3 regions of the Xanthomonas sp. NCPPB 901 genome follow, and region 1 is predicted to be linked to each of the others. Evidence: riboswitches for the same ligand, from Rfam matches in the RefSeq annotation. Region 1 holds a riboswitch; each other region holds the start of a gene.
What was found. A riboswitch is a leader RNA that binds a small molecule or an ion and turns the genes downstream of it on or off. The one in region 1 is predicted to bind cobalamin.
Positions count from the first base shown of each region.

Region 2: linked by a shared signal. The riboswitch ahead of AC1PME_RS20535 (CoA-acylating methylmalonate-semialdehyde dehydrogenase) and the one ahead of metE (5-methyltetrahydropteroyltriglutamate--homocysteine S-methyltransferase) in region 1 are both predicted to bind cobalamin.
Region 3: linked by a shared signal. The riboswitch ahead of btuB (TonB-dependent vitamin B12 receptor) and the one ahead of metE (5-methyltetrahydropteroyltriglutamate--homocysteine S-methyltransferase) in region 1 are both predicted to bind cobalamin.

Region 1 covers NZ_CM161511.1:4,661,004-4,670,443, forward strand. Annotated here, with positions in the region: gene AC1PME_RS19880 (ATP-binding protein) at 1-870, opposite strand, end outside; gene AC1PME_RS19885 (response regulator transcription factor) at 953-1,636, opposite strand; gene AC1PME_RS19890 (hypothetical protein) at 1,710-2,093, opposite strand; gene dusA (tRNA dihydrouridine(20/20a) synthase DusA) at 2,503-3,522, opposite strand; cobalamin riboswitch at 3,665-3,918, shown strand; gene metE (5-methyltetrahydropteroyltriglutamate--homocysteine S-methyltransferase) at 4,130-6,421, shown strand; gene AC1PME_RS19905 (choice-of-anchor X domain-containing protein) at 6,661-8,655, shown strand; gene purU (formyltetrahydrofolate deformylase) at 8,902-9,440, opposite strand, start outside.
Region 2 covers NZ_CM161511.1:4,810,326-4,819,765, forward strand. Annotated here, with positions in the region: gene mmsB (3-hydroxyisobutyrate dehydrogenase) at 1-608, opposite strand, end outside; gene AC1PME_RS20520 (enoyl-CoA hydratase/isomerase family protein) at 605-1,795, opposite strand; gene AC1PME_RS20525 (enoyl-CoA hydratase) at 1,780-2,589, opposite strand; gene AC1PME_RS20530 (acyl-CoA dehydrogenase family protein) at 2,586-3,764, opposite strand; gene AC1PME_RS20535 (CoA-acylating methylmalonate-semialdehyde dehydrogenase) at 3,776-5,290, opposite strand; cobalamin riboswitch at 5,429-5,628, opposite strand; gene mntP (manganese efflux pump MntP) at 6,110-6,685, shown strand; gene AC1PME_RS20545 (2OG-Fe(II) oxygenase family protein) at 6,786-7,373, opposite strand; gene AC1PME_RS20550 (TonB-dependent receptor) at 7,472-9,440, opposite strand, start outside.
Region 3 covers NZ_CM161511.1:4,276,228-4,285,667, reverse strand. Annotated here, with positions in the region: gene AC1PME_RS18140 (MBL fold metallo-hydrolase) at 1-338, opposite strand, end outside; gene AC1PME_RS18135 (hypothetical protein) at 354-680, opposite strand; gene AC1PME_RS18130 (hypothetical protein) at 688-1,233, opposite strand; gene AC1PME_RS18125 (LysR substrate-binding domain-containing protein) at 1,396-2,295, shown strand; gene AC1PME_RS18120 (N-acetyltransferase family protein) at 2,336-2,791, opposite strand; gene btuB (TonB-dependent vitamin B12 receptor) at 2,973-4,844, opposite strand; cobalamin riboswitch at 4,959-5,175, opposite strand; gene AC1PME_RS18110 (TfoX/Sxy family protein) at 5,201-5,629, opposite strand; gene AC1PME_RS18105 (GAF domain-containing protein) at 5,626-6,108, opposite strand; gene bioD (dethiobiotin synthase) at 6,225-6,914, shown strand; gene AC1PME_RS18095 (phasin family protein) at 7,331-7,708, opposite strand; gene queD (6-carboxytetrahydropterin synthase QueD) at 7,986-8,345, opposite strand; gene AC1PME_RS18085 (TonB-dependent receptor plug domain-containing protein) at 8,541-9,440, shown strand, end outside.

The sequences.
Region 1 (9,440 bases):
GTAGGACACCAGGTTGTTCATGCGCCGCAGCTGCACGTCCAGCTCCTCGCGCAGCTCCGGTCCCTGCGCGCCGCTGTCGAGCTGGGTACGCAGCACCGCCAGCGGCGTCTTCAGGCTGTGCGCCAGGTCGGCCAGGGTGTTGCGCTGGCGCTCCAGGTTCTCGCGCTCGCTCTCGATGAAGGCATTGATGCTGTCGGTCAGCGGTTCCAGCTCGCGCGGATGGCGATCGCCCATGCGCAGGGCTTCGCCGCGCTGCACCTTGGTCAGTTCGTTGATCACCCGCCGCAGCGGGCGCAGGCTCCATTGCAGGATGAAGGCCTGTAGCACCAGCAGGATCAGGCCGGCGCCGCCGAGGTTGAACCACACCCGGCCGCGGAACACGCGCAGCTGCGCGCCCAGCGCGCGGGTGTCCTCCATGATGTAGATGGTGACCGGGGTTTCCTTGTCGCGGCGCACGTAGGCCAGGCCGATGCCGTAACGGTAGACCTCGCCCTGGCTGCCGTCGATCTGGGTTATCGGCCAGGGGCCGTCGAAGGTTTCCTGGCGCGGTTCGAGCATGCCGCCCGTGGGCAGCAGCGGACCCTCGCTGGACATCGAGACCCAACGTTCGTTGGGCAGCACGATCTGCGCGTACAGGCCGCTGCCCGGCCGGTCGAAGTGCGGATCCGGCGGCGGCTTGTCGTAGTTGATGTACAGCGAGCCGTCGCGCGCCACGTCGACGTTGTTGGCGTAGGCGGTGGCGTAGCTCTTCAGACGCTCGCGCAGGTTGCTCAGCGCGGTGTCGGCGAAGGCCTGGTCCAACGCGTAGCCCGCCGCGGCCAGGAACGCCAGCAGGCTCAGGCTGGCGGCAAGCAGCTGGCGGGCCTGCAGCGAACGCGGGCGCCAGCGCTTGTACCACCTGGGTCGTGCCGCCACGCGGTCGCTTCCTCGGTGTGCTCGCCGGCGCCTGCGATCAGCCTTCGGTGCGCGGAATCGCGAACCGGTAGCCGCGGCCGCGCACGGTCTCGATCGGCTTCAACTCGCCGTCCGGGTCCAGCTTCTTGCGCAGGCGGCCGATGAACACCTCCAGCACATTGGAATCGCGGTCGAAATCCTGCTGGTAGATGTGCTCGGTCAGGTCGGCCTTGGAGACCAGTTCGCCGGCATGCATCATCAGGTACTCGAGCACCTTGTACTCGTAGCTGGTCAGGTCGACGTTGCTGCCGCTGACGCTGACGGTCTGCGCCGCCAGGTCCAGCGCGACCGGGCCGCATTCCAGGGTCGGCTTGCTCCAGCCGGCGGCGCGGCGCAGCAGCGCGTTGACGCGCGCCAGCAGCTCTTCGACATGGAACGGCTTGACCAGGTAGTCGTCGGCGCCCTGCTTGAGGCCTTCGACCTTGTCCTGCCAGCTGGAACGCGCGGTGAGGATCAGCACCGGAAACTTCTTGCCTTCGTCGCGCAGCGCCTTGATCAGCTCCATGCCCGACATCTTCGGCAGGCCCAGATCGATGATGCCCACGTCGAAGGGCACTTCGCGGCCCATGTACAGGCCTTCCTCGCCGTCCTGCGCCGCATCCACCGCAAAGCCTTCGCGCTTCAGGCGAGCGGCCAGGGTCTCTCGCAGCGGAGCTTCGTCTTCGACCAGAAGGATACGCATGAACTCTCCCTAGTAACTTACAGGTGGCCGGTGGCCGGGGCGGTGTGTGGAACCTGAACCGAACTATCCGGACTCACGGGTGATCGTCGCGTGGTGGCTCGGGGGGCTCGCCCGACCGCGGCGCCCGCGGCGGCGCCGCACGGCCAGGCTGCGGATCGTCCATATAGCGTACCCGCCCGCGACCATCCATATACTTGACGCGGTTGATGTCGCGCCCGTCGAACGGCACGCGCTCGGCGCCGAGGATCTGCCCACCGGTGGACCGCTGCACGCGGCGCACCGCGTCGGACAGCGAGCTGCCGACATAGTCGCGGCTGCGACCCGCGTCGCGCTCCGGCGGCGCCATCGCACCCGGCATGGGTGGTTGCTGCGCACGGCCATGCCCGGCCGCGACCGACGCCAGCGCGAGCGCGAAGACAGCGGCGAAGCGGTAGTGGCGGGAAGCGGAAGAGGTCACGACGGGCATCCTAACGGACTGATCGGAAACGTTCAAAACTTGTGAAGCGCGACACCTCGTGGAAACGAAGACAACCTCGAGAAATCGAGGCAAATTCTTGATTTTTCGGGGTGAATCCGGTCTGAACTTTTCCGGGCGATGCCGGCGGCATTCAGTGAAATGAACCTGCGGGAGGCCGATGCAAGGGCCGCGCCAGGCGTCCGGAGAAGCCCTTCGGCAGGCGCTTCGCGGCGTCTCCCCAAGCGCAGAGACTAGCCGTGAGCGCCTGAACAGAATCCCTGAACGACACGGGGAAGACATAGGCGACGGCGATCGAGGCACCACGCCGGTCAGCGCCGGCCGCGCCGTAAGGCTGGCGGTTCATCGGCAGGGCGAGGCGCCCGCCATGGTCCGGTCGAACCGCGCCGGGTCAGGCCGCTGCGCGCGCCGCCCCGTCGGTGACCGCCAGCGCGCGCTCCAGCAGCGCCCAGTCCGCGCCCGGCCGGTGCGCGCCTTCGCTGAGCACCTGGCGGAAGGCGCGGCCGCCGGGCTGGCCGTGGAACAGGCCCAGCAGGTGCCGGGTGATGTGCTTGAGCGCCAGCCCCTCGGCCAGGCGCGCCTCGACGTAGGGACGCAGCGCGCGCAGCAGCTCCGCGCGCGGGCGCGGCGCGGCGCCGGTCAGGGCCGCGTCCAGCCGGTGCAGGACGTAGGGGTCGTGGTAGGCGGCACGGCCCAGCATCACCCCGTCCAGCGCCTGCAACTGCGCCTGCGCCGTCTCCACCTCGGCCAAGCCGCCGTTGAGCACCACCTGCAGCTGCGGCCGCTCGCGCTTGAGCCGGTGCGCCCAGTCGTAGCGCAGCGGCGGCACCTCGCGGTTCTCCTTGGGCGACAGGCCCTGCAGCCAGGCGTTGCGCGCATGCACCACGAACAACCCGCAGCCGGCGGCGGCGACCTGGTCGACGAAGGCCAGGAACACCGCGTAGTCGTCGTCCTGGTCCACGCCCAGCCGGCACTTCACCGTCACCGGGATGTCCACTGCCGCGACCATCGCCGCCACGCATTCGGCGACCAGCGCCGGCTCGCGCATCAGGCAGGCACCGAAGCGCCCGGCCTGCACCCGGTCGGACGGGCAACCGCAATTCAGATTGATCTCGTCGTAGCCCCAGTCCTGGCCGATCTGCGCCGCCTGCGCCAGCAGCGCCGGCTCGCTACCGCCGAGCTGCAGCGCCAGCGGATGCTCGGACGCATCGAAATCCAGCAGCCGCGCGCGATCGCCCAGCACCACCGCATTGGCGTGCACCATCTCGGTGTACAGCCGCGCCGACGGCGCCAGCAGCCGGTGGAACACCCGGCAGTGGCGGTCGGTCCAGTCCATCATGGGCGCAACGGACAGGCGCAGCGAAGCGGCGTAGCGCGCGGGGAGATCGGAGGTTGGGCGCTGAAGCGTCATCGCACGTCGTACCGGCGTTGCCGGCCATGCGCCGGAACGCCAAGTCTTGGCTTAGGGATCAATAGCTTACACGTTCGCGCTGAACGTTGCCGGGACCTGCCGGGAAAACGCACCTGGCGCTTGACCCGCCGCCGCTTCCAGCCTATCGTGCGCTCGCCGAAGGTATTCATCGCTTCATTCGGATGAAGGGATGGATTTAAACGGGAATCCGGTGACGGCCGGCGCCGCAAGCGCCTGCCCATTCCGGAGCTGCCCCGCAGCGGTGAATGGAAACGACCTCCGTCAATGGCACTGGGCCGGCGCATGCCGGCCTGGGAAGCGACGGACAGTAGGTGCGCAGCCGGCACGGTGCGCGTGTCCATCAGCCCGAATACCGGCCCCGGCCGGAGGACCGTGCGTCCTCCGATTCGACCTGGCGCCTCCGCGGGGAGGCGGCCGGACCGCGACCCGGCCTTGCGCCGCGCCGCGTCGTCCGCCTGCCCGCGCGGTACCGGTTCGCCCGCGGGGGCGAAGGTCGCTGGCGTGGCGGGCGGTCCGTGCGAACGGGGCGCGCGGCGCGCGGTTCCTTCGTTCCTCAATGCCCTTGAACGCAATGAGGAAACGCAACATGACGATCGTGACCAACCTGGGCTTCCCGCGCATCGGTGCGCGGCGCGAGCTCAAACAGGCGCTGGAACGCTACTGGCGCCGCGACATCGACAGCGCGCAACTGCAGGACACCGCACGCGAGCTGCGCCAGCGCCACTGGCAACTGCAACGCGAGGCCGGGGTGGACGTGCCGCCCAGCAACGACTTCAGCCTGTACGACGCGATGCTCGACACCGCGTTCCTGTTCGATGCCATTCCGCAACGTTACCGCGCGCTGGCCGATGCCGATCCGCTGGCCGGCTACTTCGCGATGGCGCGCGGCACGCAGGAACACGGCCTGGACCTGCACGCGCTGGAAATGACCAAGTGGTTCGACACCAACTACCACTACCTGGTGCCGGAACTGGCGCGGCGCCAGCACTTCCGCCTGCGCGGCGACAAGCCGGTGGTGGAGTTCCTGGAAGCCAAGGCGCAGGGCATCCAGACCCGGCCGGTGCTGATCGGGCCGGTGACCTTCCTGGCGCTGTCCAAGACCGTGGACGGCAGCGACCGCTGGGCGCTGCTGGACAGCCTGCTGCCGGTGTACGCCGAGCTGCTGCAACGCCTGCATGCGGCCGGCGCTGGCTGGGTACAGCTCGACGAACCGGCGCTGGTGCTGGACCTGGACGACACCGCGCGCGAGGCCTATCGCCGCGCCTACGCCTTCCTGGCACAGGCGCCGCGGCCGAAGGTGCTGCTGACCAGCTACTTCGGCGAACTGGGCGACAACCTGGAGCTGGCGATGGCGCTGCCGGTGGACGGCGTGCACGTGGACCTGGTGCGCGGCGTGGCGCAACTGGATGCGGTGCTGCAGGCCCTGCCGGCCGGGCGCGTGCTTTCGGCCGGCCTGGTCAACGGCCGCAACGTGTGGCGTACGCCGCTGGACAACGCGCTGACCCTGGCCCGCTACGCCGCCGGCCATGTCGGCCGCGAGCGGCTGTGGCTGGCGCCGTCGTGCTCACTGCTGCACGTGCCGGTGGATCTGCAGCAGGAGACCAAGCTGGACCGCGAACTGGTCGGCTGGCTGGCCTTCGCCAAGCAGAAGCTGCAGGAACTGCGCACCCTGGCCGATGCGCTGGACGACCAGCCGCAGGCGCAGGCTGGGCTGGACGCGGCGCGCGATGCGCTGGCCAGCCGTCGCGCCTCCACCCGCGTGCACCGCGCCGAGGTGGCGCGGCGGGTCGACGCGCTGACCGACGACGCCAGCCGCCGGCAGTCGCCGTATGCGCAGCGCCGCCAGGCGCAACAGGCGGCGCTGCGGCTGCCGCTGTATCCGACCACCACGATCGGCTCGTTCCCGCAGACCGAGCAGGTGCGGCAGGCGCGCGCGCAGCACAAGGCCGGCAAGCTCGACGATGCCGCCTACGACGCGTTCCTGGCCGCCGAGACCGAGCGCTGCGTGCGAGCACAGGAGCAACTGGGCCTGGACGTGCTGGTGCACGGCGAGTTCGAGCGCAACGACATGGTCGAGTACTTCGGCGAGCAGCTCGATGGCTTCGCCTTCACCCGGCACGGCTGGGTGCAGAGCTACGGCTCGCGCTGCGTCAAGCCGCCGATCATCTACGGCGACGTGCAGCGCCCGGCGCCGATGACGCTGCGCTGGACCCAGTACGCGCAGTCGCTGACCGAGCGGCCGATGAAGGGCATGCTGACCGGGCCGGTGACGGTGCTGCAGTGGTCGTTCGTGCGCGACGACCAGGAACGCGCGCAGACCTGCCGGCAGATCGCGCTGGCGCTGCGCGACGAGGTGCGCGACCTGGAGGCGGCCGGCATCGGCGTGATCCAGATCGACGAGCCGGCGATCCGCGAAGGCCTGCCGCTGCGCCGCGCCGACTGGCAGGCGTACCTGGACTGGGCGGTGCAGTGCTTCCGCATCGCCGCGGCCGGGGTGCGCGATGCGACGCAGATCCACACCCACATGTGCTACTCGGAGTTCAACGACATCATCGAGGCGGTGGCGGCGATGGATGCGGACGTGATCTCGATCGAGACCTCGCGCTCGCGCATGGAACTGCTCGATGCGTTCGTGCGCTTCCGCTACCCGAACGCGATCGGCCCGGGCGTGTACGACATCCACTCGCCGCGCGTGCCGAGCACGCAGGAGATGGTGGAGTTGCTGGAGAAGGCGCGCGCGGTGCTGGATCCGCAGCAACTGTGGGTCAACCCGGATTGCGGGCTGAAGACCCGCGGCTGGGCGGAAACGCGCAGCGCCTTGGAAGCGATGGTCGCCGCGGCGCGGCAATTGCGCACGCAGCAGGCGCAGGCGGCGTGACCCGGTGATGCCCGGCGCCACGTGCGCCGGGCATCATCGCGCTCCAGGCATGTCTGGCATCCCAGTTCGGCGCGCATTGCTGCATTGCGTCTTTGTCCGGCAATGTGCGCTGGCTATAACCGCAGGCGAACGCGTGGCGAGGGGGCGCTGCGTCCTCGCCGACGTGCTGCCGGCGGCGCACCGCGCCGCGGTTTTCGGCATACGCGTGGGCTTCTCAGCACCGCCAGGGAGAGCGCGTCATGCCGAAGCTGTCGAAACTGTCCGCCGTCTGCGTCCTGTATCTCGTCGTCCCCACTGCCGCGCTGCACGCGGCCGAACTGATCCCCAAACAACTGGCCGGTCCGCCGGAGGAGTTCGCGCAGATGCGCGCGCCCGCGCCGGCGGAAGCGGCGATCCTGTCCAAGAGCGCGCTGCTGCCGGTGGAGTTCTCCGCCGCGCGCAGCGGCGGCCAGGCGCAATGGCAGACCACGCTGCCGGTGGAGAACGGCAAGCTGCGCTTCGTGGTCTTGTCCGGCGAACACGATTGGCAGCCGCGCCTGAGCGCGCCGGCCACGGCCAGCGCACGCGCAGGCACCGCCGCCGCGATGCCGATGCTCGCGCCCAGCGCCAAGGCCACCCAGTTGGGCGCCGGCGCCGCCGCACTGCCGGCCCGCGAATACCGCGTGGACAGCGCCGCCAACGGCGACTGGACCCTGACCCTGCAGGCCGACGGCAGCAGCACGGCGCAGCGCGGCTATGTGCTGATGGAAGGCGACCCGCGCACGCAGCTGGCGTCCTATCCCAGCGACCGCGCGCAACTGCAGCGCGGCCAGCGCATCGGCCTGACCGCCCTGCTCGGCGGCATCGATGCGCAGGGCAACGTGAGCCTGGCGCGCAGCGCCGGCAGCGGCCGCATCGACACCGCGCAGCTGCGGGTGATCGCGCCGGACGGCTCGATCCGCCAGTGGCCGATGGCCGACGACGGCCGTCACGGCGACGGCGCCGCGGGCGACGGCGTGTATGCCGGCGACTTCCCGGCGACCGTCACCGGGACCTACATCGCGCAGGTGGTGGTGCACGGCCACGACGCCGGCGGCCAGGCCTTCGTGCGCACCAGCGAGCACGTGCTGCCGGTGCTGGACACCACCTTGCGCATCAATGCCGATGCGGTCGCCGCCAGCGCCCAGCCCGGCACCCGCCTGACCCTGCCGATCCCGGTGCGCATCGGCGGCGGCCAGGCGCCGGCGCACTATCGCGTGCTCGGCGAACTGTGGGGCACCGGTCGCGACGGCAGCGCGGTGCCGGTGGCCTGGCTCGGCGGCATGCTCGCGCCGCAGGACGGGCGCCTGCCGCTGAGCGTGGACGAACGCTGGATCGTCCGCGCCGGCGCACGCGCGCCGTTCACCCTGCGCAACCTGCGCGTGGAGGATCCGGACAACTTCGTGCCGCTGGCCACGCGCGCGACGCTGCCGCTGACCCTGCCGGCGCTGCGCCGCAGCAGCGTGGCGCGCAGCAGCGGTGCGATCGACGAGAGCATGCGCATGGGCGAGCGCCCCGCGCAGCTGAGCGCGGCCACCGACATGCAGGCGCAGGCCACCGGCAAGCGCCTGGTGCTGGTGCACGGCTATTGCTCGGGCGGGGTGTGGCCGGTGGCGCAGTTCAGCAACGCCTCCGCGTTCCTGGACGTCAACCAGAACCGCAGCAACGACCAGTTCGCGCAACGCCTGGCGCAGTTCGGCAGCCAATGGAACTCGTTCGGCACGGTGGCGCACAGCCAGGGCGGCATGGCCGCGCTGCATCTGTACGTCTACTACTGGAGCGGCCTGGACAATGCCAGCGGCGGGCGGGTGATGCAGTCGGTGGGCACGCCCTATCAGGGCACCAACCTGGCCGGCATCCTGGCCGCGGTGGGCTCGTGGTTCGGCGTGGGCTGCGGCACCAACAACGACCTGACCTACGACGGCGCCAAGGCCTGGCTGGCCGGCATCCCCAACTCGGCGCGGGCGCTGGTGAACTACTACACCACCTCCTTCGCCAAGACCAACTGGTACACCAACGACTACTGCAATGCAGCCTCGGACCTGGTGCTGAGCGACCCGGAGGACGGCACCGTGGAGCAGGTCAACGGCCAGCTGCCCGGCGGCGTCAACCGCGGCCACACCACCGGCCAGTGCCACACCACCGGCATGCGCGACCCGGCGCAGTACCTGGACGCCAGCCGCAACGCGACGATGAACGCCAACGCGGCGCGTTGAAGGGCCGGGAGTCGGGATTGGGGATTGGGGATTGGCAAGAGCGGCGCCGCGGGTTGGCGTTGCTCTTGCCACTCCGGGATGCAACGCTTTTCCGGACGGCCATCCGTCCGGTCACTGTCGAACGAAGCGGCAATCGACGCGGACAGTGACGGGCAGGCTGTGCGAATCAGGAGTTCAACGGAGCGAAGCGCGTCGCTGTCGCTATTGCTGTTGCCATTCCCGATTCCCGTTTCCCCATTCCCGGCCTCACCGAAACACCACCGTCCGATGCCCGTTGAGCAGGATGCGATGCTCGACATGGCGGCGCACGGCGCGGGCCAGCACCTGCGATTCGGTGTCGCTGCCCAGGCGCACCAGCTCGCGCGGGGTCATGGCGTGGTCCACGCGGGCCACGTCCTGTTCGATGATCGGGCCTTCGTCCAGGTCGCCGGTGACGTAGTGCGCGGTGGCGCCGATGATCTTGACCCCGCGCGCGTGCGCCTGGTGGTACGGCTGCGCGCCCTTGAAGCTGGGCAGGAAGCTGTGGTGGATGTTGATCGCGCGCCCTGCCAGCACCGCGCACAGCGTCGGCGACAGGATCTGCATGTAGCGGGCCAGCACCACCAGGTCGATGCGCTCGCGCTCGACCAGCGCCAGCAGCTGCGCTTCCTGTTCGGCGCGGTTGGCGGCACTCACCGGCAGGTGGTGGAACGGCACGCCGTAGGAGCCGGCCAGCCCGGCGAAATCGGCATGGTTGGAAGCCACCGCGGCGATGTCCACCCGCAACTGCCGGCTGTGCGCGCGGA
Region 2 (9,440 bases), 150 kb from region 1:
GACAGCGCCGCCGGATCCAGGCCATGCGCGGCGCCCAGCGCGAGCGCTTCGCCGGTCGCGGCCATGATCACCCCCAATGCCATGTTGTTGCAGAGCTTGGCCACCTGCCCGGCGCCGGCCCCGCCCATGTGGAAGATGTTGCGGCCCATCGCTTCCAGCACCGGCCGCGCGCGCTCCAGGGTGGCGGCCGCGCCGCCGACGATGAAGGTCAGGGTGCCCGCGACGGCGCCGGCGGTGCCGCCGGACACCGGCGCATCCAACGGCTGCAGCCCGCGCGCCTCGGCCGCGGCGGCCAGGGTGCGCGCCGATGCCGGGGCGATGGTGCTGCTGTCGATGAGCAGGGCGCCCGCGGGGATGTGCGCGAGCAACCCCTGCGCGCCAAGGAACAGGTCTTCGACGTGGCGGCTTGCCGGCAGCATCGAGATCACCACCTCGGCATCGACCACCGCGGCCACCGCGCTGTCGGCGGCATGCGCGCCGGCGGCGGCGGCGGCCGCGAGGGCGGCGGGGTTGAGGTCGAACACGCGCAGCACGTGCCCGGCCCTGACCAGGTTGACGGCCATCGGGCCGCCCATGTTGCCCAGGCCGATGAAAGCGATCCGGCTCATGCGCTGATCTCCGTGTGACGGCCGAGATCGGCCAGGGGGTGCGCCTGCGCCGGCCAGGGCGCATGGAAGAAAGCGCGCGCCCAGGCCGCGGACGCGGCGTCGAGGGTGGCTGGCTGCCAGCGTGGCGCGCGGTCCTTGTCGATCAGCAGCGCGCGAATGCCTTCGGCGAAATCGCCATGCGCGGCGCAGTGCAGGGCGGCGGTGTACTCCAGGCGGAACACCTCGGCCAACGACAGCGAGGCGGCGCGCTGCTGCAGCTCGAAGGCCAGCCGCGCCGAGCCCGGCGCGCCGGCGGCCAGCGTGGCCTGCGCCGTCGCGATCCATGGGTCGGCGGCGTCGAGGCCGGCGATCGCCGCCGCCACCGCCTCCAGCGTGGGCGGCACGCACGCGTCGGCGATCGCCGCGGCATGCCGTTGCAGCGGGCCGGCCGGCGCCGGCGTGGCGAAGCGGGCCAGCAGCGCGTCCAGCGCGCGCGCGGTGTCTTGCGCGGCGGCCGGCCAGGTCGTCGCCTGCAGGGCGGCCAGCACCTGCGCACGCGCCGCCTCCGGCACGTGCACATCGGCCAGGCCGGCGTAGATCGCATCGCCGGCGCCGAGCGGTGCGCCGGTCAAGGCCAGGAACAGGCCGGCATGCGCCGGCACCCGCGACAGCAGCCAACTACCTCCGACATCGGGAAACAGGCCGATGCTGATCTCGGGAAAGGCGAGCCGGGACCGTTCCCCGACCACGCGGTGGCTGGCGCCCGCCATCAGCCCGATCCCGCCGCCCATCACGATGCCGTGGCCCCAGCACAGCACCGGCTTGGGGAAGGTATGGATGCGGTAGTCGAGACGGTACTCGGTTTCGAAGAAGGCCTCGGCATGCGCATCGCCGCGCGGGTCCGCCTGCGCGGCGGCGCCGTGCGCGCCGTGCGCGGCGCGCGCGCGCATCCCGCGATACAGGCCATGCAGGTCGCCGCCGGCGCAGAACGCCTTCTCGCCCGCGCCCTGCAGCACCACCAGCGCCAGCGTCGGGTCCTGCGCCCACTGCGTCAGTTGCGCATCCAGCAGGCGCGCCATCTCCAGCGACAGGCCGTTGAGGGTCCGCGGCGCGTTGAGCGTGGCGATCCCGACGCGGCCGCCGCCGCCGGCGGCACGCGTCTCGCACAGCACGGCAGCGTCATCGGCGGCGCTCACGCGTTTCTCCATTCCGGCGCACGCTTGCCGAGGAAGGCGTTGACGCCCTCGGCCTGGTCGGCGCTGTCGAACAGGTCCACGAACGCCTCGCGCTCGCTGACCAGCGCACTCGCATGCGACTGGGTGCGGGTGGCCTGCACTAGGCGCTTGGCCGCGGCCACGCTGATCGGACTCTGCCGCGCCGCCTTGGCCGCCCAGTCGCGCGCCCGCGCCTGCGCCTGCCCGCTCGGCACGACCTCCTCGACCAGGCCGATCCGCAACGCGGTCTCGGCATCGACGCGTTCGCCGAGCAGAATCATGCGCTTGGCCCAGCCTTCGCCGACCAGCCGCGGCAGGTGCTGGGTGCCGCCGGCGCAGGGCAGCAGGCCGACCGTCGCTTCGGGCAAGGCCATCTGCGCCTGCGCCTCGGCGATGCGCAGGTCGCAGGCCAACGCCACTTCGAGCCCGCCGCCCATCGCATAGCCGTTGATCGCGGCGATGCTGACCCCGCGGAATCCGCTCAGCGCCTCGAAGGCCTCGCCGAAACGCCGGGCCACGTCGCGCGCGCGCGCCTTGTCGCCGTCCGCGAACTGATTGAGGTCGGCACCGGCGCTGAAGAACTTCTCGCCGGCACCGACGAGGACCAGCGCATAGATGTCGCGATCCGCGTCCAGCGCGCCGACCAGTTCGCGCAGCGCGCGCAGGCTGTGCACGGTCCAGGTGTTGGCCGGCGGATTGGACAGGGTGACCACGGCGGTGTGGCCGTCGATCTGCAGGCCCAGCCCGGTCCAGTCCCGGCTGCGGTAGGCGGTGTCGGCGGCGCTCATCGCAATTCCTCTTCGGTGTTCAGTAGGTGGCGCGCGACGATCACGCGCATGATTTCGTTGGTGCCTTCCAGGATCTGGTGCACCCGGCTGTCGCGCAGCAGGCGTTCGACCGGATACTCGCGGATGTAGCCGTAGCCGCCGTGCAGCTGCAGCGCGTCGTTGCAGATCGAAAAGCCGGCATCGGTGGCGAAACGCTTGGCCATCGCGCACCACACCGTCGCATCGCGCGCGCCGGCGTCGAGCTTGCGCGCGGCGGTGTGCACCATCTGCCGCGCGGCGACCAGCTGCGTGGCCATGTCGGCCAAGGTGAACTGCAGCGCCTGGAACTCGGCGAGCTTCCTGCCGAACTGGCGGCGCTCGCCCAGATAGCGCCGCGCCGCATCCAGCGCGCCCTGCCCCGCGCCCAGCGAGCACGCGGCGATGTTGAGGCGGCCGCCGTCGAGGCCGCGCATCGCGATGCGGAAGCCCTCGCCTTCCTCGCCCAGGCGATGCGCGAGCGGTACGCGCACGCCGTCGAAGTTCACCGCGCGGGTCGGTTGGCTGTGCCAGCCCAGCTTGTCCTCGTTGCGCCCGTAGGCGATCCCCGCCGCATCGGCCGGCACCGCGAAGGCGCTGATGCCGCGTGCGCCGTCCTCGCCGGTGCGCGCCATCACCACCAGCAGGTCGGTCGCGCCGGCGCCGGAAATGAACGCCTTGCTGCCGTCGATGCGGTAGCCGTCGCCCTCGCGCACCGCGCGGGTCTTCAGCGCGGCCGCGTCGGACCCGGCACCGGGTTCGGTCAGGCAATACGAGGCGAGCTTGCTGCCGCTGGCCAGTACCGGTCCCCAGTCCTTGCGCACCGCCGGCGTGGCGAAACGGGTCAGCATCCAGGTGGCCATGTTGTGGATGCTGATGAAGGCGGCGGTGGACGGGTCCACGGCGGCCAGTTCCTCGAACACGATCGCCGCATCCAGGCGCGACAGTCCGCTGCCGCCGGCATCCTCGTCCACGTACAGGCCGCAGAAGCCGAGTTCGCCGGCCTTGCCGATCGCCTCGCGCGGGAAGATCCCGTCCGCGTCCCAGCGCGCCGCGTGCGGCGCCAGCTCGGCCTGGGCGAAGCCGCGCGCGGCCTCGCGATAGGCGCGCTGCGCCTCGTCCAGGCCGGCATCGGCCGGCGGCTCCAGCGACCACTGCATCGCCGCGGCCGTCATGACAGGCGGATCGTGGTGTTGACGCCCTGCCCGGTGCCGGCGTCGTCGAACCAGCGCGCGGTGACGGTCTTGGTCTGCGTGTAGAACTGCACCGCCTGCTTGCCGTAGGGGCCGAGGTCGCCGAGCTTGGAGGCGCGCGAACCGGTGAACGAGAACAGCGGCACCGGCACCGGGATCGGCACGTTGATGCCGACCTGGCCGACGTCGATCTCTTCCTGGAACCTGCGTGCGGCGGCGCCGGATTGGGTGAACAGCGCCGTGCCGTTGCCGTTCGGATTGGCGTTGACCAGGGCGATCGCATCCTCCAGCGTGGCCGCCTCCAGGATCACCAGCACCGGGCCGAAGATCTCTTCGTCGTAGATGCGCATGCCCGGTGCGACCCCGGAGAAGATCGTCGGGCCGACGAAGTTGCCCTGCGCGAAACCGGGCACCGTCGGGTTGCGTCCGTCCAGTTCCAGCGTCGCGCCCTCGGCGATGCCCGTGGCGATCAGCGCTTCGATGCGCTCGCGCGCACTGCGCGAGATCACCGGCCCAAGATCAGTGCCAGGTTCGCTGCCGGCATTGACCTTCAGCGTCTGCGCCTTGGCCACCAACGCCGGAATCCACTGCCGCGCCTGGCCGACCAGCACCACCGTCGAGGCGGCCATGCAGCGCTGGCCGGCGGCGCCGAAGGCCGCGCCCACCAACGCGTCGAGGGTCTGCTCGCGCGCTGCATCCGGCAACACCACCGCATGGTTCTTGGCGCCCATCATGCATTGCACGCGTTTGCCGGCCAGCGCCGCGCGCCGGTAGACGTGGGTGCCGACCTTGGTGGAGCCGACGAACGACAGCGCCTTGATGTCGGCGTGGTCGCACAGCGCATCGACCACCTCGGCGCCGCCGTGCACGACGTTCAGCACGCCCTTGGGCACGCCCGCCTGCAACGCCAGTTCGACCAGCCGCATGGTCACCAGCGGATCCTGCTCGGACGGCTTGAGCACGAAGGTGTTGCCGGTGGCGATGGCCATCGGGAACATCCACAGCGGAATCATCGCCGGGAAGTTGAAGGGGGTGATGCCGGCGCACACGCCCAGCGGCTGCAGCAGCGTGTAGGTATCCACGCCGTTGGCGACGTTGTTGGCCAGTTCGCCCAGTTGCAGGTTGCCGATCGCAGCCGCCTGTTCCACCACTTCCAGGCCGCGGAACACGTCGCCTTCCGCGTCCGCCAGGGTCTTGCCCTGCTCGCGGGTGAGGATCGCCGCCAGCTCGCCCATGTGCGCCCGGATCATCTGCTGGTAGGCCAGGAAGATCCGCGCGCGGGCGCCGATCGGCGTCTTGCGCCAGCTGGCGAACGCACGCCGCGCGGCGGCGACGGCGGCGTCCACTTCCGCGGCGGTGGCGAACGGCACGCGCGCGAGCACGTCCTGGGTCGCCGGATCGACGACCTCGCGCCATTGGCTGCTGCTGGATTCGACGAACGCGCCGTCGATCAGCAGCTTGACGGTCGCCACCTCGGCGCGGGTCCGGGTCATCTGGTTCACGGGTCCTGTCTCCTCATCGCATCACCACCGGGCGGGCGGCGATGGACAGGACAAGCGAACGCGCGGCGCAGGGCCCCGACGTCGTTCGGCTCGCCAGGTTGCCCACCGCAACACCCGAGAAAGAACGTCGCAGGACGTCCACGCCAGGCCGGTCTCCGGGCTTGCGAGCAATGCGGGATCGCATTACCCCGACGCCTTCCCGCTTGCGCAGTGGTCTGTTGTCGGGTGTTCTCGCCTACCGTTGCGGGGGCAGCGCCGGCATCGGACCGGCTTCCCGTTTCACCCGGCGCGTCTTGCGACGACCAGGCACCTGAAGCGTGACCAGTGTAGTCGCGCCGCGGCGACGGCAACACGCTGCAGCGCAGCGCGCGTGTCGACGCCGGCACGCTGCGCGCCGTGGCCGACAGCGCATCGCGGCGTTCGCCTGCGACGGCCGGCGTGCACGACCGGCGGACACCAGGCTGCAGCAACGACACCGAACGCGCCGCACGATCGCCGCCGCCGCGAGCCGTCGCAGCGCCCCACGCGGAGGCCCACAGGCACGCGCCGCTATAGCCGGTGCTAAGAAGAGAAGCTGCAGGTTCGCGTGCGTTCTAGGTATGTTCGCCGCAGTTGGCGGCTGTTAGACTGCGCGTCCCCTTGGGGAGTAGCCTGCTGTCCGCCCTGCGCGGACAGCGCCCGTATCAACAGACTCGGCCGATGCGCCGTGGTACGGGCAGCCAGTTCGGTTGGCGAGACCAGCGGCGAGTGCGCAAGGCGAAGGCCGGGCGCGCGCACTCGTCGTTGTCGCCTGTCCCGGTAAGGTTCCCCATGTCGTTTCTTTCGATTCTGCTGCTCGGCATCGCCATGTCGACCGACGCCTTCGCCGCCGCGGTCGGCAAGGGGGCGGCGATGCAGCGCCCGCGCTGGGCCGACGCGCTGCGCGCCGGCCTGATCTTCGGCTGCATCGAGGCGCTGACCCCGGCATTGGGCTGGGTGCTGGGCCAGGCCGCGTCCAAGTACGTGGTCGCCTTCGACCACTGGATCGCCTTCGGCCTGCTCGGCGCGCTGGGCGTGCACATGATCGTCGCCGGTCTCAAGCCGGAGAGCGATGCGCCCGAGGAGGCCGCGCCCAAGCGCCACGGCTTCTGGAGCCTGGCCGCCACCGGCTTCGCCACCAGCATCGACGCGATGGCGGTGGGCGTGGGCCTGGCCTTCCTCGACGTGAACATCGTCGAGGTCGCGGCGGTCATCGGCCTGTGCACGCTGACCATGGTCACCCTGGGCATCATGCTCGGCCGCGCGCTCGGCGCCCTGGCCGGCAAGCGCGCGGAGATCGTCGGCGGCGCGCTGCTGATCGCGATCGGCTGCACCATCCTGTTCGAGCATCTGCATGGCGCGGGATGAGCGCGGTGGCGTTCGTTCGGCCCAGATTAGGGATTCGCGATTCGGAATTGGGGATGTGCGGCAGCGGTGCGCGCCCATCCCGCCATGACCGCGCCCTGGGTCAGGCCGGCTTGGCGGTGAATTCCAGGTAGGTGGACAGGATGTACTTGTCGCCGCTGCGCGGCGGCAGGCCCGCGTGCAGGAACATCCAGTACGGCGGGAACACCAGCAGGCGCCCGGCGCGCGGGGCGATTTCCAGGTCCAGGTCGAGGAAGCGGGTGTGCCCGCCCTCGGCCACGTCGTTGAGATACCACAGGAACACCAGGTAACGGCCGGTCTCCGCATCGCAGGCGTCGAAGTGCGGCTGGAAGCGCTCGCCGGCATCGGCGCGGTAGCGCTTGATTCGCAGGTCGGCCAGGCGTGGGCGCCATGGCACCTCGGCGGTCAGGCCGAGATCGGCGTTGTAGCGGGCCAGCGCCGCACGCACCTGTTCGATGAAGAAGCCCTGGAACGCCGGATCGGCGAGGCGGGTGACGTTGAGTTCGGTCCAGGCGCTGTCGTCCAGCCCGGCGCGCTGGCCGGCGCCATTGCGGCTGTGCTGGGCGGCGGTCTGTTCGAACTGCGCGATCAGTTGCGCGCAGAAGCCCGGATCCAGCGCCGCGTCGTAGACGCGGACGTAGTGACGCAGGTCGGTGTGGTTCAGGCGCATCGGCACGCTGCCCCCTGCAGCAGAACGGCGCGCCCGCAGGGACGCGCCGTGTCGCACGTTCCGGCGCCGCCCGCGCGGGCGGGCGGCGCCGGTGCCACTCAGAAGCGGTAGGTGGCCCGCATCCAGTAGTAGCGGCCGAGCGTGTCGTAGGTGCTCACGTCGGTGTTCGCGTTCAACACGTTGTTCTGGTACATCATCGGCGGCTGCTTGTTGGTCAGGTTGTCCACGCCCAGATCCAGGCGCAGGTTGGCCCCGGCCATGTCGTAGCCCACCTGCAGCGAGTGGTACATGTAGCTGCCGTAGTTCAGCACCACGCCCTTGAACGCCGCATCGGCGGACATGTTCTGGCTCAGGTCGCCGGTGCCAACCTGCATCTTGCCGACATAGCGCGTGGTCCAGCTCGCATCCCAGTTGCCCAGCTTCCAGCCGAACAGCGCATGCGCGCGCCAGTGCGCGTAGTTGCCGTAGGACGAGTTGTAGCGCCCGGCCATGTGCACCACCGTGTCCCCGGTGTCGATGTCGTAGCGGTGCAGGTAGGTGCTGTCCACGGCCAGGGTGAACTTGCCGTAGTCGGTGTCGGGCAGCGCGTAGCTGGCGCCCAGGTCGATGCCCTGGGTGTTGAGCTTGCCGATGTTGACCACCGGCGTCTGGATGTAGTCGATGTTGCCGGCGCTGACGGTACCGGCCGGGTAGCGGTGGATGTAGCTGCAGTACGGGCTGTTGTTGTCGTTGTAGCAGAGGTCGGCCACGGTCTGCGCGGAGATCGGCTGGATCAGGTCGTTGAGCTTGACCTTCCACCAGTCGAGGTTGAGCGACAGGCCCGGCACGTAGTCGGGGCTGTAGACCAGGCCGTAGTCGAACGAGGTGCCCTTCTCCGGCTTGAGCTGATAACCGACGTAGGTCGCGCCGGACTTGATCGCATTGGTCTGCGACAGGCCCGAGCCGGTCCAGCCGGCGGGCACGCCGGCGCAGGCATTGGCGTTGCCGCTACCGCTGTAGCCGATGCACGGGTCGACGAAGTTCGGCGAGTCGGCGGTCGGGCCCTGGTAGATGTCGGTGATGGTCGGCGCACGGAACACCTGCGCCGCGGTGCCGCGCACCATCAGGTCGTGGATCGGCCGCCACTCCACCTGGAACGAGGCGCTGTTGTTGCCCGAGCGCACGCTGCTGTAGTCGGAATAGCGGTCGCTCAGGGTCAGGTTGAGCGCGCCGATCGGCGAGGACTGCTCCAGCACCGGCATGAACAGCTGCGCGTAGGCTTCCTTGACGTTGAAGCTGCCGCTCAGCGGCGAGGCGCAGGCTTCGGAGGAGATGGCGCAGGTGTTGTCGCTGTTGATCAGCGCGTTGGCCGACACCGTGGAGTCCAGGCTCTCCTTGCGGTACAGCGCGCCCACCGCCAGCTGTGCGGCGCCGGCCGGCATCTCCCACAGGCTGCCGTTGGCGCTGGCTTCCCACTGCCGCATGATGGTGGTGGTTTCCTGGCGCGGAATCGACTCGTTGCTCTTGAGCCAGGCGACGGTATTGGCGTTGCCCTGGTCGAAGATGTTGACCTGCCCGCTGTTGATCGCGTTCTGCAGCGCGGCGTAGTCGACGTAGCCGTGGCTCCAGTTGCGCTGGCGGTAGTGGCCGTAGTTGAAGTTGGCGTCCCACACCCAGCTGCTGTCGCCGATGCCGCCCTTCAGGCCGATCACGTCCTGGTCGGTGGCGGTGTCGTAGAAGCCTTCGCGCTGGCCCAGGGTGGTGAAGCGCGAACGGAACTCGTAGCCGTTGGGGCCGAACTCCACGCCGAACGGGTTGTACGGGTTGTTCGCGGCGATGGTGATGCCGTCGTTCTGCGCATCGAACGGCAGCGGCGCGATCGCGAAGTTGGACATGGTGTGGTTGTGGTAGGCGTTGACGTACGCCTGCGTCGAGTCGGTGATGTTGAAGCTGCCGAGCACGAAGCCGCCGACGCGCTGCTGCGGGGTCAGCAGCAGGTTCTGCGCCTGGTAGTTGTAGGCGTCGGCCGAGGAGCTGTAGCACTTGTAGCCGCCGCTGCCGTTGCCGGTCAGTGCGCCGTTGGCGCTG
Region 3 (9,440 bases), 380 kb from region 1:
CCGCCGACATGGTCGGGATGGGCGTGGGTCAGCAGTACCGCATCGATCTGCGCCGGCTGCAGCCCGGCCGACGCCAGGTTGCCGCGCAACCGGCCGGCGCCGTCGCGGAAGCCGCCGGCGCCGGCATCGATCAGCACGGCGCGGCCGCCGATGCGCACCACGTAGCAGTTGATGTGCACCGCACTGGGCTGCAGCACCCGCGCGGCCTGCTGCATCTGCAGCGCATCGGCCGCGGCGATGGGCGACAGGATCTCCAGGCCGGTGGCGAGATAGCCATCGCTGAGGGCGGTGACGCTGACATCGCCGATCTGCAGGTGCGGAAACGTGGGGATGGACATGCGGATCCCGGGGGCTCAGTTGCGTGCGTGCAGTTCGGCGGGCGCGTGGCCGACGCAGCGGATGCGTGCGGTGGCGCCGGTCGCGCCGCGGATGGCGTCGTCGATTGCGGCCATGAACCGCTGCATGACCGCCGGCGTGCGCGCGTCGGCGCGTCGGTAGCGGAGTTCCGCGAACACCGGGTGGCCACGACCGTGCCGGACCGGCACATAGATGATGTGCACGTTCTGCACCGCGGCCAACAGCACGTCCGTGCACAGCGCGGTGCAGTGGTCGGTCAGTGCGGCCAGCACCGGATCGGCCGGCATGGCCTGCGCGGGGATGAAAAGGGTGAGGTTCGGCATCGCGCGCCTACTGCGGCATCGTGCGGGCGATACCGCGATCTGCGACCAGTTGCGCGGTCATTGGCGCGTAGGCCTGGAGATCCTGCGCCAGCTCGCCGATGGCCGGCAGCCGGGCGCGGTCGCACCTGGCGAGCCAGCGCTGCGCCGGCACCTTGTCCAGTTCCACCGCATGCAGGCCATGCGGCGCGAGACCGAGCCGCAACAGCGATTCGGGGCCTTCGGCGCTGACCAGCAGCACCTCGTCGCGCGCCACGGCCGGCGCGCGCTCCAGGCCGTCATAGAGATTGCGGTGCCAGTCGGCGATGTGGCGTTGCCAGCGGGCGAAGTTGCCGCCGCCCTTCTGCCGGTATTCCGCACCGCTTAGGATGTGCGGGCCGTCGATGGCGTGCAGCGCAAGATAGGTCGGACTGCCGTCGCGAAGGGCCTTGAAGCGCTGCGAACTGCGAAAGCCCTCGACCGAGATCAGCGCCGGCAGTTTTTCCCGGCTGTAGAAGTCGTTCCATTCCGCTTCGCTGGCGGGATCGGCGAAGCTGCATTCCACGGTGTAGAGCATCGGATCGTCCTGGGCCGGAACGGTGCGTGCCGGCGTGTCATGGTTGAGGATGACTCATCCTAGTCCGGTGTTTTCTGCGTTGATATCGATATTTGGTCACCCTTCCGTGACTGCATGTCATGCTCGGACTGGTAAAGTGCGCCGCCTGCTACCGGAGCCGATATGCGCCGCAAGATCCCCAGCCATTCCGCGCTCATGGCGTTCGAGGCGGCGGCCCGGCATGGCAGTTTCGCGCGCGCGGCCGAGGAACTGGTCCTGACCGAAGGCGCCATCAGCCGCCAGATCGGCCGCCTGGAAAGTTTCCTCGGCGTGGTCCTGTTCGAGCGCATCGGCAATCGCGTGCGGCTGCTGCCGAACGGCCGGCGCTATGCGGCGCAGGTCCGCGAGACCCTGGACCGGCTGGAGCGCGACAGCCGCGATCTGATGGGGCGGCCGCGCGACGGCGCGAGTCTCGACATCGCCGCGCTGCCGACTTTCGCCATGCGCTGGCTGATTCCGCGGCTGGGCCGGTTCCAGGCGCGGCATCCGCAGATCACCGTGCATCTGGCCGAACGGATGGAGCCGTTCGTGCTCGTTGGCAGCGGCTTCGATGCCGCCCTGCATTTCGAGCACCCGGCCTGGGCGGGGATGCGCGTGCAGCGCCTGCTGCACGAAGTGCTGGTGCCGGTGTGCCATCCGCGGCTGTTGCACGGGAAGGACCCGACCAGCGCGCTGGATGCGCTGCCGCGGCTGCAGCGCCGGCAGAATCCGGATGCCTGGCAACGCTATGCGCAGGAGTCCGGGATCGCCCTGAGCCACCCCGCGCACGGCGCACGCTACGACCTGCATGCCATGGCGATCGAAGCCGCACTGGCCGGCCTGGGGGTCGCGCTGGTGCCGCGCCTGTATGTGGAAGCCGAACTGGCCGACGGCCGCTTGCTGTGTCCGTGGCCCGCGGCCACCTCGATCGCCAAGACCTTCTGCCTGGTGCTGCCGGAGCCGGTGCAACTGAGCGATGCGCCGCTCCAGCGATTCGTCGACTGGCTGCTGGAGGAGGCGCGCGCCACCGCCGCTGCGCACTGACCGCGACGAGGGCGGCGTCGCCGATGGCGGCGCGAACCGCTCAGCGCGGCAGCCGATACTCCAGCACCTCATCGCCCAGGGCGTCGATCGCGCCGGTCGGGCGCCAGCCGAGGTGGCGATAGAACCCATGCGAGCGCAGCGCCGGGTCGGCCGCGCAGCCCAGAAACAGGCGTGCGAAGCCCCAGCGGCGGAAATCCTCGACCATCCGCGCCAACAGCGCCTTGCCGATGCCGTGGTTCTCCCATTCGGGCAATAGCGCCAGCACCATGATTTCGCCGTTGTGGCGGTTGCCGAAGCAGTAGCCGACCATGCGCCCGGCGACCTCGGCCACGTGCCCGGGCACGCTGCCATCGGCGATCCACGCCTGCCAACTGCCCGCATCGATCTCGAGCGCGGCCAACTGCTCGGCGGAGAATGCGTTCTCGCGGGTGCGTGCGCGCAGGTCGATACAGGCGGCCGCATCGGCGGGAACGGCAGGGCGATAGACGACACGCATGCTGGCAATCCTTTGCATCGGCCGGCACTGCCGGTGGGTGCGCAGCATGCCATGGGCACGCTGCGCACGCCCGCAAGCAGCCGCGTCACCGCTCCTGCAGGAGCGGCTTCAGCCGCGAACGGAGCGTTCCTGGCGATGCCCGTTCGCGGCTGCGGTTGTTCCTGCGGCGCGCTGCGTGCGGTCAGCGCACCGCCGGCGCGTAGCGCAGGGTCAGCGCGTACTCGCGGCCCGGCTGGTTGTACCAGTTCACCGTCTGGTAGTCGCGGTCGAACACGTTGCTGGCCTTGGCCTGCAGCGTCCAGTCCGGGGTGAACGCGTATTCCGCGCGCAGGTCGACGGTGCCGTAGCCGGCCAGGCGCACGCGGTTGGCCGCATCGTCGAAGCGGTGGCCGCTGCCGAAGACGGTGACGCCGAGCTTGACCGGGCCGATGCCGCGGTCCACGTCCAGGCGCGCGGTGTTCTGCGCGCGGCGTGCCAGCCAGTTGTCGCGGTTGTCGCCGTCGCTGCGGTTGCGCGGGTCGGTGTGGCTCAGCTGCGCCGACAGTTCCCAGCCGGCCAGCAACGCATAGCCGGTCAGCTCGGCGCCGCGGATCCGCGCCTCGTCGACGTTGACCGGCAGGAAGCTGACCGCGTCGTAGGAGATCAGGTCCTTGACCCGGGTCTCGTAGGCGTTGAAGGTCCAGTTCCAGCTGTCGGCATACTGCGCAATGCCGAGGTTGCCGCTCTTGGAGCGCTCCGGCTTCAACGCCGGGTTGCCGGCGAACGGGTAGTACAGGTCGTTGAAGGTCGGCGCCTTGAAGCCGGTGCCGACGCTGGCGGTGAGCTTGAGGCCGTGGTCCAGCGCCAGGCCCCAGCCGAGGCTGCCGGTGGTGTGCTCGCCGAACTGCTCGTTGTCGTCGCTGCGCACGCTGGCCTGCACCTGCTGCGCGCCGAAGCGGCCCTGGTACTCGGCGAACACGCCGGTGTTGTCGCGGCTGTCGACGTCGAAGGCGGTGCTGCTGGCGACGTGCTCGCGCTGCCAGTCGCTGCCGACGCTGAGCAGGTGGCCTTCGGCCAGGGTGATGTCGCCCTGCAGCGAGGCGGTGTCGCGGCGGCTGTCGAAGGTGCTGACGAAGCTGCGGGTGCGCGCGCCGGGGGCGCGGTAGTAGCTGTCGGCGTCGTCGACGTTGCGGCCGAGCTGCGCGGCCAGGTGCAGGCGATCGGAGGGCGTCCAGTCGAGCTTGCCGCCGAACACCTGCTGGGTGTTGTCGGCCTCGTTGCCGGCGAATTGCGGGTCGCCGTCGTATTCGTTGCGGCTGTCGATGTTCAGCGCCTGGCCTTCGATGCGCAGCGTATCGGTCAGCGCGTAGCCGCCGCGCGCGCTCAGCGAGACGTTGCGGTAGCCGTCGCGGTCGGGCTGGTCGACGAAGCAGCCGGCGAACAGCGTGGCCGAGCCGTTGCAGGCATTGATGCCGTCGGTCTTCTGGTAGCCGCCCTGCACGGCCAGCCAGCCGCGCTCGCCGCGGTTGCTGAAGCCGGCGCCGGCCTCGCGCAGGCCGTGGCTGCCGCCGCCCAGGCTCAGGTTCTGCTGGAAGCCCTGGCCGCCGCGGCGGGTGAAGATCTGGATGACGCCGCCGATCGCGTCCGAGCCATACAGGCTCGAGCGCGGGCCGCGCACGATCTCGATGCGCTCGATCTGGCTCAGCGGCAGGTCCTGGAACGCGGCCAGGCCGGCGCTGGCCGAGCCGATGCGCACGCCGTCCACCAGCACCAGCACGTGGTCCGATTCGCTGCCGCGCAGGCTCAGCGTGGTCAGCTTGCCCAGCCCGCCCTGGTTGGAGATGCCGATGCCGGCGCGGCCCTGCAGCAGCTGCGCCAGCGAATCGGCCTGGCTGCGCTCGATCTCGGCGCGGTCGATGACCTGCGCCGGGACCACGCTGTCCTCCACCGAGATCTGGGTGCGGGTGGCGGTGACCAGGACCTGGTCGAGGTCGGTGGCGGCATCGGCGGCGTGGGCCAGCGCGGGCAGGGACAGGGCGGACGCGATCGCGACCGAAAGCAGGCGGGACGACATGGGTGGCAACTCCGGCGCGCGGCTGCGCGCTGTGACGGCAAGGGAGTCGCGAACGGAAGGTGCAAGCGGACGGCGCCGGACGCGGCGCGGCACGCCGCGACGCCCTCCGCATCGCAACCAGTGAACTGCAAGGCCGGTCTCCGGGCTGGCGATCGGGGAGGCGGGCCTCCCGGCTGCGACGCCTTCCCATGCCGGGGCACAGTGGCGCAGGTCGTCAGCGCGGATCGCTTACCGTTGCGGGGGCAGCGCCGGCCTTGTCGCAAGACGCACCGGCTTCCCGTTTCAACCCGCTGACCGGAGCCGGCGGGTCACCTTGAAGCGGCGCGATTGTACGCGATCGCCGCCGGCCGCGCGGCTTAGTCTGCGTGGGACCCGTGGCCGTCGTCGTCGCCGTGGCGGTCGGCCAGCGGCGCGTCGGGCGTGTCCTGCGCATAAGCGCCGTCGGCGTCGTCGTCGCCGCGTGCGTCATCGCGGTCGAAATGGGTGGTCGCCACCGGTCCGGCGACTGGCAGGCCGCGCTGCGCCGGCAGCGCCGCCGTCGCGGTCTCCAGCTCGCCCAGCAACTGCGCGCGCCGCGCCTCGGACAGTTCCTGCCAGTGGCAGCCGCTGAGCGCGCCTTCCAGCGAATACAGCAGGTTGAGGCTGGGCTTGAAGCCGGCGCGCTTGACCTTGACGAAGGCGCCGACCGCGCCGGCCGCCTCCAGGTCCTGCTGCGTGCGCACGCCGACCTGGCGCAGCCAGGCCGCGCTCTTGGGGCCGATGTTGCGCAGCTTGGCGGTACTCATCGCAGGCTGTCGACGAAGACCTGGGCGATCGCTTCCAGGCCTTGCTGGTCGTCGGCGTCGAAGCGGGCCAGGTCGGGGCTGTCCAGGTCGAACACGCCGACCAGCGCACTGTCGCGCAGCAGCGGCACCACCAGTTCCGAGCGCGAGGCCGCATCGCAGGCGATGTGCCCGGGGAATGCCTCCACGTCGTCGATGCGCTGGGTCTGGCCGCTGCTGGCGGCCGCACCGCACACGCCCTTGTGCAGCGGAATGCGCACGCAGGCGGGCAGGCCCTGGAACGGCCCGACCACCAGCTCCTTGCCGTCGTAGAGATAGAACCCGACCCAGTTCAGCCGCGGCAGCGCGTGGTAGACCAGCGCCGCCAGGTTGGCGGCATTGGCGATGCGGTCGGGTTCCCCGGCGACCAGGGCGCGGGCCTGGGCGAGCAACTGGGCGTACTGTTCCGGCTTGCTGCCGGTGAGCGAGGACGAGGCGAACATCCCGCGAGTCTAGCAGCGCGCCGGGTCCGCCGGCACCGCGGCGGCTGACGCGCGCGGCGTGCCCGGCTATCCTGCGCGCCGCCGCGCGTCCCGCCGGCCAACCGACAGGGTTTCGCATGGCTGTGTCCGCCTTCTACGTCACCGGCACCGATACCGGCATCGGCAAGACCATCGCCAGCACCGCGCTGCTGCACGCCTTGCGCGCGCGCGGCCAGCGTGCGGTGGGCATGAAGCCGGTGGCCAGCGGCTGCGCCCGCGACGCCGGCGGCTGGCGCAACGAGGATGCGCTGGCGCTGCAGGAGGCGAGCCTGCCGCGTCCGGCCTACGCCGATCTCAATCCCTACGCACTGCCGTTGCCGCTGGCGCCGGAACTGGCCGCCGCCGACGCCGGCGTGGAGCTGGAGCTGGCGCCGATCGCCGCCGCGTTCGCGCGCCTGCGCGCGCAGGCCGACGTGGTGGTGGTGGAAGGCGTGGGCGGCTGGGCCGCACCGCTGTCGGCGACGCTGGACCAGGCCGATCTGGCGCGCGCGCTGGGGCTGCCGGTGCTGTTGGTGGTCGGCCTGCGCCTGGGCTGCCTCAACCACGCCCGGCTCAGCGCCGCGGCGATCGCCGCCGACGGCCTGCAGTGCATCGGCTGGATCGGCAACGAGATCGATCCGGCGATGGAGCGCATCGACGACAACATGGCGATGCTGCGGGCGCGCCTGCCGATGCCGTGCTGGGGCCGCCTGCCGTACCGGCCGCAACCGCAGGCCGAGCAGTTGGCGGCGCAGTTGCAGCCGTGGGCGGGAATGTCGCCCGACTGAGCCGCTGCCGAGCGCGCGCCGCGCTGCCGCCGTTTGTGGGAGGGACTTCAGTCCCGACGCGTCTTTGCTGAGGCGTCGGGGCTGAAGCCCCTCCCACAAAAGTAAGATGTCCCGGCACTGCAAGATGGGCTACTCCCGAGTGCACAGTTCAGCTCTCGGAATAGGCGCATGGGTAAGCCCGATAGAAGCAGGAGATCTACCGGTCTCTGGCGAAGCATCGGGGCTGAAGCCTCTCCCACAAGGAAAGCCAGCAACGCGCGCAATCGACAACTCCCCAATCCCAACTCCCGAATCCCGCCCATAAAAAAGGCCCGGTAGAGGGAGGGATCTACCGGGCCTGGGGTTGCACGGGGGGAGGGACCCATGCAGACCGAGCGTGCGTCGGGCGGCGTACCGCAGCGACGTCGAATACGGTGTTACTTGGCGGAAGGCTTGGCCTTCGGCGCGGCCTGTTCGGTCGCCGCCTCGAACTGGTGCTTGGCGAGCTGGCCGATGGCTTCGGAGGTCTTCAGGCCCAGGCCGAACACTTCCTGGTTGGCCGAGGCCAGCCGCTCGAAGTTGTCGCGGGCGATCTGCAGGCCCTTCGGCCACAGCGCCTGCACGGTGCCCAGGTCGCGCGCCTCGGTCAGTTCGCCGAAGAAGCCGGTGGTGGCCGACACGTTCTTCTCGAAGGTCTTCAACTGCACGCCGAACACGCTCTCGGCGCTTTCCAGGGCCAGGCGGTTGGCGCGCGCCGCGGTGGCGGCGAACTGCTGCGTATAGCTGCTGAACTGGTCGTTGAACTGAGCGGACATCACGCAACTCCATGGGAATGCTGATTGCTGTTGCAGTGCAACATACGCCCATTCTGCTGCGATGCAACAAAATTTTCTGAAGCCGCTCAGGATTCGTTCAAACTGCTTTTCAGATCAACGGCTTGGCACATCGCCAGCGCCGGCGCCGGGTCGCGCAACGCCCCCGCCAAGCGCTACGACGCGCGTCGATCCTCCGACATGCCGTCCATTGGGAATCCCGCAGCCACCTCAGCGCCGCCTTTGCGATTCCCCATTCCCCACTCCCCATTCCCCGCCTTCAAACCGGCCCGCGGTAACGGCAGCCGGAAGTGCAGGTCTCGTGCACCACCACCTCGCTCAGCAGCGGCAGCGCCGGCTTGAGCCGTTCCCAGATCCACACCGCCAGGCGCTCGCTGGTGGGGTTCTCCAGCCCGGCGATGTCGTTGAGGTAATGGTGGTCGAGCTGGTCGTAGAGCGGACGGAACGCCGCCTTGATGTCGCCGAAATCCATCACCCAGCCGCTCTCGGCGCCGGGTTCGCCGCTGACGTGCAGTTCGATGCGGAACGAGTGCCCGTGCAACCGCGCGCACTTGTGCCCGGGCGGCACGTTGGGCAGGCGGTGCGCGGCTTCGAGGGTGAAGACTTTGAAGATATCCATGCGCGGCATTGTAAGGCCAGGCCGGCCAGGCCATCGCCGCGCTCACCGTGTCATGCCGTGCGATGTCGATGCATGTCACGCGAAGACATATTCGTATGCCGTTATGTAATTTTCGTTAAGCCGGTGGCGATGGCTCACTGTGGCGCCCCACCTACGGATGTCCGTGTGCAGCCGCGCGTTCCCCACCTGCTCGCCATGAGCCTTGCGGGCGTCCTGCTCGCCCCTGTCGCCTCCGCCCAATCCCGAAGCGACGACGACGCCGGAAAAACCCTGGCGACGGTCAGCGTGACCGGCTCCAACATCAAGCGCAGCGACAGCGAAGGCCCCAACCCGGTGCAGGTGCTCGGCCGCCAGCAACTGGAGCGCTCCGGCAAGCTCACCGTCGCCGACGCGCTGCGGTCGATCTCCGCCAACACCGGCAATGCCAGCAACGAGACCACCAACAACGGCTGGGCCTCCGGCTCGGCCGGCATCGGTCTGCGCGGCCTGTCGCAGAAGAACACCCTGGTGCTGCTCAATGGCCGGCGCCTGGCCAACTACGGCTTCCCGGCCAACGGCCTGGGCGACACCTTCGTCAACCTCAACGCCCTGCCGCTGGTGGCGGTGGAACGCATCGAAGTGCTGAAGGACGGCGCCTCGGCGGTGTACGGGTCCGATGCGGTCGCCGGGGTGGTCAACATCATCACCCGCCAGGACTTCCAGGGGGCCGAATTCGGCCTCAGCGGCGGCACCTCGGACCAGGGCGGGCTGGATACCCAGCGCGCCAAGTTCATCGGCGGCATCGGCGACCTGGACCGCGACGGCTACAACCTCCTGTTCAGCGTCGACGCCTACAACCGCGACCGGCTGGACCAGGACCAGCGCGCGCTGACCCGCTCGGGCATCTACACCGATTCGCCGGGCGGCCGCTGGAACGGCTGGTCGGCCAAGGGCGCGCGCTATCTGGTCGGCGGGCGCTCGGTACCCATGCTCGACGCCCAGGGCCGATGCCCCGAGCGTACGGTGCTGACCGCCAGCGCGCCGATCGACGGACTGGCCGGCGACACCTGCGCGTTCAATCTGGCGCCGTACACCACGCTGATTCCCTCGACCAAG